Regions from separate parts of the Mesobacillus sp. AQ2 genome, predicted to be linked through region 2. Evidence: a T-box and tRNA genes for the amino acid it is inferred to sense, from the RefSeq annotation. Region 2 holds a T-box; the other holds one or more tRNA genes.
The links. The T-box of region 2 lies ahead of serS (serine--tRNA ligase). A T-box ahead of a tRNA ligase gene usually reads a tRNA of that ligase, here a tRNA-Ser.
Positions count from the first base shown of each region.

Region 1: it encodes a tRNA-Ser, which carries the amino acid that the T-box ahead of serS (serine--tRNA ligase) is inferred to sense. The anticodon was not compared.

Region 1 is NZ_CP126080.1:243,999-248,403, reverse strand. Features, by position in the region: rRNA gene QNH36_RS01395 (16S ribosomal RNA) at 1-1,155, opposite strand, end outside; tRNA gene QNH36_RS01390 (tRNA-Gly) at 1,272-1,345, opposite strand; tRNA gene QNH36_RS01385 (tRNA-Pro) at 1,365-1,441, opposite strand; tRNA gene QNH36_RS01380 (tRNA-Arg) at 1,459-1,535, opposite strand; tRNA gene QNH36_RS01375 (tRNA-Leu) at 1,599-1,684, opposite strand; tRNA gene QNH36_RS01370 (tRNA-Leu) at 1,743-1,827, opposite strand; tRNA gene QNH36_RS01365 (tRNA-Lys) at 1,891-1,966, opposite strand; tRNA gene QNH36_RS01360 (tRNA-Gln) at 2,124-2,198, opposite strand; tRNA gene QNH36_RS01355 (tRNA-Asp) at 2,206-2,281, opposite strand; tRNA gene QNH36_RS01350 (tRNA-Glu) at 2,312-2,386, opposite strand; tRNA gene QNH36_RS01345 (tRNA-Ser) at 2,402-2,492, opposite strand; tRNA gene QNH36_RS01340 (tRNA-Asn) at 2,511-2,585, opposite strand; gene QNH36_RS01335 (SprT family protein) at 2,716-3,192, opposite strand; gene cmpA (cortex morphogenetic protein CmpA) at 3,286-3,396, shown strand; gene QNH36_RS01325 (Tex family protein) at 3,430-4,405, opposite strand, start outside.
Region 2 is NZ_CP126080.1:21,142-25,546, reverse strand. Features, by position in the region: gene QNH36_RS00110 (deoxynucleoside kinase) at 1-248, shown strand, start outside; tRNA gene QNH36_RS00105 (tRNA-Ser) at 586-678, opposite strand; gene serS (serine--tRNA ligase) at 1,095-2,375, opposite strand; T-box leader at 2,442-2,657, opposite strand; gene pdxT (pyridoxal 5'-phosphate synthase glutaminase subunit PdxT) at 2,710-3,300, opposite strand; gene pdxS (pyridoxal 5'-phosphate synthase lyase subunit PdxS) at 3,312-4,193, opposite strand; gene QNH36_RS00085 (serine hydrolase) at 4,349-4,405, opposite strand, start outside.

The sequences.
Region 1 (4,405 bases), 220 kb from region 2:
GTGCCCAACTGAATGCTGGCAACTAAGATCAAGGGTTGCGCTCGTTGCGGGACTTAACCCAACATCTCACGACACGAGCTGACGACAACCATGCACCACCTGTCACTCTGTCCCCCGAAGGGGAACGCCCTATCTCTAGGGTTGTCAGAGGATGTCAAGACCTGGTAAGGTTCTTCGCGTTGCTTCGAATTAAACCACATGCTCCACCGCTTGTGCGGGCCCCCGTCAATTCCTTTGAGTTTCAGCCTTGCGGCCGTACTCCCCAGGCGGAGTGCTTAATGCGTTTGCTGCAGCACTAAAGGGCGGAAACCCTCTAACACTTAGCACTCATCGTTTACGGCGTGGACTACCAGGGTATCTAATCCTGTTCGCTCCCCACGCTTTCGCGCCTCAGCGTCAGTTACAGACCAGAGAGCCGCCTTCGCCACTGGTGTTCCTCCACATCTCTACGCATTTCACCGCTACACGTGGAATTCCGCTCTCCTCTTCTGCACTCAAGTTCCCCAGTTTCCAATGACCCTCCCCGGTTGAGCCGGGGGCTTTCACATCAGACTTAAGGAACCGCCTGCGCGCGCTTTACGCCCAATAATTCCGGACAACGCTTGCCACCTACGTATTACCGCGGCTGCTGGCACGTAGTTAGCCGTGGCTTTCTGGTCAGGTACCGTCAAGGTACCGGCAGTTACTCCGGTACTTGTTCTTCCCTGACAACAGAACTTTACGACCCGAAAGCCTTCATCGTTCACGCGGCGTTGCTCCGTCAGACTTTCGTCCATTGCGGAAGATTCCCTACTGCTGCCTCCCGTAGGAGTCTGGGCCGTGTCTCAGTCCCAGTGTGGCCGATCACCCTCTCAGGTCGGCTACGCATCGTTGCCTTGGTGAGCCGTTACCTCACCAACTAGCTAATGCGCCGCGGGCCCATCTGTAAGTGACAGCCGAAACCGTCTTTCAGCTTTCCCTCATGTGAGGGAAAGGATTATCCGGTATTAGCTCCGGTTTCCCGAAGTTATCCCAGTCTTACAGGCAGGTTGCCCACGTGTTACTCACCCGTCCGCCGCTGATCTTCAAAAGCAAGCTAATGAAGATCCGCTCGACTTGCATGTATTAGGCACGCCGCCAGCGTTCGTCCTGAGCCAGGATCAAACTCTCCAAGAAAGAGTTATGAGTTAGCTCATAAGTTAAAACGTTGGCTCATGTCTTCTATTAATAGAAGCATGATAATTTATTGTTTGTTGACGCTTGTTTGTTTAGTTTTCAAAGAACAATTAAACTGGAGCGGGTGATGGGAATCGAACCCACTACATCAGCTTGGAAGGCTGAGGTTTTACCAGTAAACTACACCCGCATATGATATTAGTTGCTGATGGTCGGGAAGACAGGATTCGAACCTGCGACCCCTTGGTCCCAAACCAAGTGCTCTACCAAGCTGAGCTACTCCCCGATAAAGAGAAAATATAATGGCGCGCCCGAAAGGAGTCGAACCCATAACCTTCTGATCCGTAGTCAGACGCTCTATCCAATTGAGCTACGGGCGCATAATGTTTTAATAGCAACTTATATATATTAACACAATCGTTTAAGTGTGTCAATATCTTTTTTGGTGCGGCCGAGAGGACTTGAACCTCCACGGGGTTGCCCCCACTAGGCCCTCAACCTAGCGCGTCTGCCATTCCGCCACGACCGCATAACATGACAGGTTTATATCTTAACTGATTCAAACGCATTAATCAACAGGTAATTAATGGTGCGGGTGAAGGGAGTCGAACCCCCACGCCTTGCGGCGCCAGATCCTAAGTCTGGTGCGTCTGCCAATTCCGCCACACCCGCGTATTAATATCATCCCGCCTAAGCAGAATCCAGAGAAAGTTTTTTCAACTGTTGTAAAAAAACTGGTGAGCCATGAAGGACTCGAACCTTCGACCCTCTGATTAAAAGTCAGATGCTCTACCGACTGAGCTAATGGCTCATTTTTGAAGTGGAACAAAGATTGTATCCACCCATTTATTTTCCCTCATCGCATCTGATGCTCAAAAGACCTTCGGTCTTTCTCGCAGATTGCCAGGGAAGAAAACTCAATGCAGCGAGCAATCTGCTCTGCCGACTGAGCTAATGGCTCAAAAAAATGGCTGGGCTAGCTGGATTCGAACCAACGCATGACGGAGTCAAAGTCCGTTGCCTTACCGCTTGGCTATAGCCCAATGAAAATGGCGGTCCCGACCGGGATCGAACCGGCGATCTCCTGCGTGACAGGCAGGCATGTTAACCGCTACACCACGGGACCATTGAAGATATTTTTTGTTTTTTTTGCAAATGGTGACCCCTACGGGATTCGAACCCGTGTTACCGCCGTGAAAGGGCGGTGTCTTAACCGCTTGACCAAGGGGCCATATATGAAATGTTCTGGCGGAGAAGGAGGGATTTGAACCCTCGCGCCGGTTACCCGACCTACACCCTTAGCAGGGGCGCCTCTTCAGCCTCTTGAGTACTTCCCCATACCTCGAAAAAATTAATGGCTCCGCAGGTAGGATTCGAACCTACGACCGCTCGGTTAACAGCCGAGTGCTCTACCACTGAGCTACTGCGGAATAGCAGCATTTCTTCTTGCGTTATTTCATGATGACGTCTTATCGACTCTTACTATTATAGGGAGCAGCCCAGCAAAAGTCAACCATGTTTTTAATATTTTTCGAACCCGAGCTTGAATGCCTGGAAACCTTAATCTACAACTATTTCTTTGACCTTGACCAGCTTTCCCCTGCATTTTCCGCAAACATATTTTGAAGTGTTAATGGATCTTTTCCTGCGATAGTCCAACTTACATTTGCTGCATTGATAAATCAGGAACTTTTGGCTCTTTGATTTTCGTTTCTTTTCCTCAGGCAGAGTGGAACAAAATCTGGGTGCATCTACTTGTTTGAGCAATTTCCTAAAATCATTGTCTCGATGCTTATAGCCTTTCCCTTCCAGGTGAAGATGGTAATGGCAAAGCTCATGCTTGATAATACCGATAAGCTCCTCTTCTCCAAGCTGTTCGAAATACTTTTTGTTAATTTCGATATTGTGGCTATTCAGCATGTACCTGCCGCCGGTGGTTCGAAGTCGGGAATTGAAGAAGGCTTTATGCCTGAAAGGCTTTTGGAAATAGTCATCTGAGATTTTACTAACAAGATTCTGCAATTCTTGGTCTGTCATTTAAGAACTCCTGCCTTTTTAGAAACCTGACAACCCATTATAGCATATATTAATGTTACCTTTTACCGTATTTATCTTAAGGAGGTATTGTTTATGCCAGTCTGGTTCCAGAATCAAATGAAACGAGCCTTCTATGAAAAAAATCGTTATCAAATCAAACTCTTAAATCAATGTTGGTTTTTTTATAGAAAGAAACAGGAGTAGTGAAAAAGACTGCAGGATTGACTGCAGTCTTCTTTATTTTGCTTGATCGGGCTTCAGCATTGTCAAAGCGACACGGCCTTTTTTCTGGTCTACACTGTCTACCCATACTGTTACTACATCGCCTACCGAGACAATATCCAATGGGTGTTTTACAAAGCGGTTGCTTAGTTTGGAGATATGGACAAGGCCATCCTGTTTAACGCCGATATCCACAAAAGCTCCGAAATCCACTACATTTCTTACAGTCCCCTGAAGCTCCATCCCTGGTTTTAGATCCTCCAGCTTTAGAACATCTTTCTTTAGAAGCGGAGCTGGAAGTTCATCACGCGGGTCTCTTTCTGGACGGACGAGAGCGTCAATGATGTCCTTAAGCGTCAGTTTACCGATTCCAAGCTGGTCAGCTGTCTGATCGATATTGATTTGCCCTAAAGCATCCTTCAGTGCGGATGTCCCTAGATCAGACGTTTTAAATCCGAGACTGTCAAGCAGCTGCTTTACCTCGCCATAGCTTTCCGGGTGGATGCCAGTGCGGTCAAGCGGTTCTTTTCCGTCAATGACACGAAGGAATCCAATTGCCTGTTCATAGGTCTTGGCTCCAAGGCGCGGGATTTTTTTAAGCTGTGCCCGGCTCGTGAACTTCCCTTCCTCTTCTCGCTTCTTGATGATGTTATTGGCAACCGTCTTTGATAGTCCTGATACATATTGCAACAATGATGATGAGGCTGTGTTTACGTTAACACCCACCTGGTTAACTGCCGTTTCTACAACGAATGTCAGGGATTCGGATAGTTTCTTCTGGCTTACATCATGCTGGTATTGACCGACACCAACAGATTTAGGATCGATTTTCACGAGTTCTGCCAGGGGATCTTGCAATCTGCGTGCGATCGAAACGGCACTTCTTTCCTCTACTTGATAGTTCGGGAACTCTTCACGGGCAAGGTCAGATGCGGAGTAGACACTTGCGCCTGCTTCATTGACGATTAGATAGAAAATTTCTCGATCCAGT
Region 2 (4,405 bases):
AAGGTTCAATCGACGACATTCTTGAGCGCATCAAGCTAAGAGGACGTCCCATGGAACAGCAGACACCGATCAGTTATTGGGAAGAAATGCATGCCCGCTATGAGAACTGGATCAATAACTTTAACGCTTGCCCTGTCCTGCGCTTGAATATCAATGATTACGATTTGTTTAACAATCCGGAATCCATTGAACCAATTGTGGAGAAAATCGCGGCACATATCAAACAAACTCAATTATTGAAAAAGTAAAACCGCCATTTGGCGGTTTTTATTTTGTAAGAAAAAGATACTCGTGAAAGTGTGAGAATTCATAAGTGATGATATTTTAGCTATGTATAGTTTTTAAAGCAAAAATAAGAGGAGATATTCCGGTTAACTGTTCTATATAAGACAAAATCCAATGAGTTGAATTTAATAAATGAAAAGGAAATAAGGGAAGCTCCAAATTTTAGTGAAGTTTATCCGTTTATTTCTCTACTATCAACGTCCAGTTATAATATATAAAAAAACCCGCTACATAGTAACGGGTTTCCTTACACAATCTCCAAATTGTTTTATGCGTTAATGCTTTAATTGAAAAATTAAATGGAGGAGGTAGAGGGATTCGAACCCCCGCGCGGTGTTACCCGCCTGTCGGTTTTCAAGACCGATCCCTTCAGCCGGACTTGGGTATACCTCCGAGACAAGAAATATAATATCACGTATTCAAAAACGAGTCAACAATTCTTTAAAAGTTTTTTTGGGCAGGAATGAATCCTGCCCAAAAGAAAAGCGGAAACGCCTTGGTCAGCTCCGACAAGCGCTGCCCGCCTAAAAACGCCACGTCCTGTGGCTGGCGGGTCTAGCACATCGTGTGCCACGGAGGGCCGACCAGTGAAGTCGTTCTTTGACTTCATTGGACGGACCGAAATCGAAATGTATAGCCGACTGCCCAGAAACGCAGAAACTGGAGACTCCGACAAAGAAGCGCTTTTTGCTTCTGCCGGCGGAGTTGAAGTTTCGGAGTTTTTAGGAGGCGAAACTGGACAAGCAACTCGAGGAGCTAGGCGTTGGATCTAGACACTAATCAAAGTTTAAACCGCTTATTAATGAAACTTATTCAGGAGCAATAACTTCCCTATTGCCCATGTATGGACGCAGTGCTTCTGGAATGATGACACTTCCATCAGCCTGCTGGTAGTTCTCGAGAATCGCGGCAACTGTACGGCCAATCGCAAGGCCGGATCCGTTCAAGGTATGCACATGTTCAGGCTTTGCCTTAGGCTCGCGGCGGAACCGGATATTCGCACGTCTTGCCTGGAAGCTTTCAAAGTTACTGCAAGAAGAGATTTCCCTATACGTGCCGTAGCTTGGAATCCAGACTTCGATATCATACTTCTTAGCAGCAGTAAAGCCGAGGTCAGCAGAGCACATGCTCAAAACGCGGTATGGCAGGCCTAACAGCTGAAGCACCTTTTCGGCGTGTCCAGTCAGCTTTTCCAGCTCGTCATAAGAGTCTTCAGGCTTAACAAACTTCACCAACTCCACTTTGTTGAACTGATGCTGGCGGATCAAACCGCGTGTATCTCGTCCGGCGGATCCTGCCTCAGAACGGAAACATGCACTGTATGCTGCATAATTGACTGGCAGCTCTTCACCGCTCAGGATCTCGTCACGGTGCATATTCGTGACAGGCACCTCGGCTGTCGGGATCAGGAAGTAATCTTCGCTCTCGATGCGGAATGCATCCTCTTCAAACTTAGGCAGCTGTCCTGTTCCTGTCATGCTTGCGCGGTTGACCATGTACGGAGGAAGGATTTCCTTGTAGCCATGCTCATCCACATGCAGGTCAAGCATGAAGCTCATCAATGCGCGCTCAAGGCGTGCGCCTAAGCCTTTGTAAAAGACAAAACGGCTGCCTGTTACTTTTCCTGCACGTTCAAAATCAAGGATTTTCAGATGGTCTGCGATTTCCCAGTGCGGCTTAGCTTCAAATTCAAAGTCACGGACTTCGCCCCATTTGCGAATTTCCACGTTATCGTCTTCTGTTTCGCCAACTGGAACACTTTCATGCGGGATATTCGGAATGCTAAGCATCAATGCCTCGAGCTCTTCCTCGACCTCACGCAATTGATCATCCAGCACCTTGATTTTGTCGCCTACTTCACGCATTTCCGCAATCAGGTGGTCTGCATCCTGCTTTTCACGCTTAAGCTGCGCAACCTGCTGGGATACTTCATTCCTCCTGCTCTTCAGCTGTTCAGCTTCAAGGATCAATTCCCTGCGCTTGACATCCAGGTCCTCAAACTTTCCAAAATCAGTCAAGTCTTCGCCACGGTGCTGAAGCTTCTGTTTTACTTCTTCAAAATTCGCCCTTAAATACTTTACGTCTAACACTGCGAATCCCTCCCTTTTTGATATGCAGTAAAAAGCTTTTGATAAAATAAAAAACTCCCGTCCCCAAAAAGGGACGAGAGTTAACCCGCGTTGCCACCCTAGTTGAAGGCAAAAATGCCTTCCACTCATAAAATAACGGTTTTTACCGAGAGTATTTACTGGCCATATGGCGTTCCATACTCTGCTCGAGGGCGGATTCGTTTGTTCCAGACACCGGTTTGCACCAACCACCGGTTCTCTTCGGAATGGAAACAAGCTACTATTCCCTCTCATCGCTTTTACTATCGAATTTTAATTCATAATTTACTACAATTATGTTCAGCATGCAAGCAGTTTATGCAAAATTTTTACTCTTAGACTCTTCTACCATTTTAACAAAGTAATTCATGAGCCGAAAATCATCTGTCAATTCCGGATGGAAGGAACAGCCGAGGAATTGACCATCACGGGCAGCGACAATCCTGTCATTATGCTTTGCAAGCACTTCGACATTCTCACCCGCTTCCACGATATGAGGAGCCCGGATGAATACGGCGGAAAAATTGTCAGCCACTCCGGAAATATCGATATCTGCTTCAAAACTCTCACGCTGGCGCCCGAACGAGTTGCGTTCCACTTTCACATCCATGACACCGATATGCGGTTCATCATAGCCAACCAGGTCGTTCGACAGCAAGATCAATCCTGCGCAGGTCCCGAACATTGGCTTGCCATCTGCAGCGAATTTTTTCAACTCGTCCATGAATCCATACTTATCAATCAGACGGCGAATGGCCGTGCTTTCTCCGCCTGGAATGATCAATCCGTCTATCTCTTCCAGCTGACCGGGACGTTTAACAACTACGCCCTCTGCCCCAGAAGCCTCGATTGCCCATATATGCTCACGGACAGCCCCTTGAAGGCCTAGTACTCCGATTTTCACCATATTGATACTCCTTACCAGCCGCGATCCTGCATGCGGGCTTCAGGGGCCAATGATGAAATCTCCATGCCCTTCATCGGGATGCCAAGGCCTTTCGAAATGTTCGCAATCAATTCATAATCCTGATAATGTGTCGTTGCTTCGACAATTGCCTTTGCAAACTTCGCTGGATTATCAGATTTGAAGATACCAGATCCAACAAATACTCCATCAGCACCAAGCTGCATCATCAATGCTGCGTCTGCGGGCGTTGCTACGCCTCCTGCTGCAAAGTTGACGACCGGGAGACGTCCAAGCTCCTTGATTTCAAGAAGAAGCTCATATGGCGCTCCAAGAAGCTTAGCTTCTGTCATAAGCTCATCAATATCCATTGCGACTACTTTGCGAACCTGTGCGTTCACCTTGCGGATATGGCGAACAGCTTCAACGATGTTTCCAGTGCCTGGCTCACCCTTTGTACGAAGCATGGATGCTCCCTCGCCAATCCTTCTGGCTGCTTCGCCAAGATCGCGGCATCCGCAGACGAACGGAACTGTGTAATCTCTTTTATTCAGGTGGTACTCCTCATCTGCCGGAGTCAAAACTTCACTTTCATCGATATAATCAACGCCCATTGCTTCTAGCACACGTGCTTCTACAATATGTCCAATCCTTGCTTTTGCCATAACGGGAATCGTGACAGCACCCATCACTTCTTCAACGATTCTCGGGTCAGCCATTCTTGCTACACCGCCAGCTGCACGGATATCTGAAGGAACACGCTCAAGTGCCATTACGGCAACCGCACCTGCTTCTTCAGCAATCTTTGCCTGCTCGGCATTGACAACATCCATAATGACGCCGCCCTTTTGCATTTCTGCCATACCACGTTTAACACGATCAGTACCTGTCCTCATTCTTACTCCCCCTTGTCCCTTTTAAGGGATTACTATGTAAAGCAAATACAAATAACTGGATATTCGGACTTTTTTAGTCGGAATTACAGCTACCCCTATTGAAAATAAACAATAAAAAAGGTTTCCTGTCAAGACAGGAAACCTTTGATTATTCATTAAAACCAACCTTTTACCGTATCAGCAACGCCGCCAAACAGGTCTCCAAAGAACCC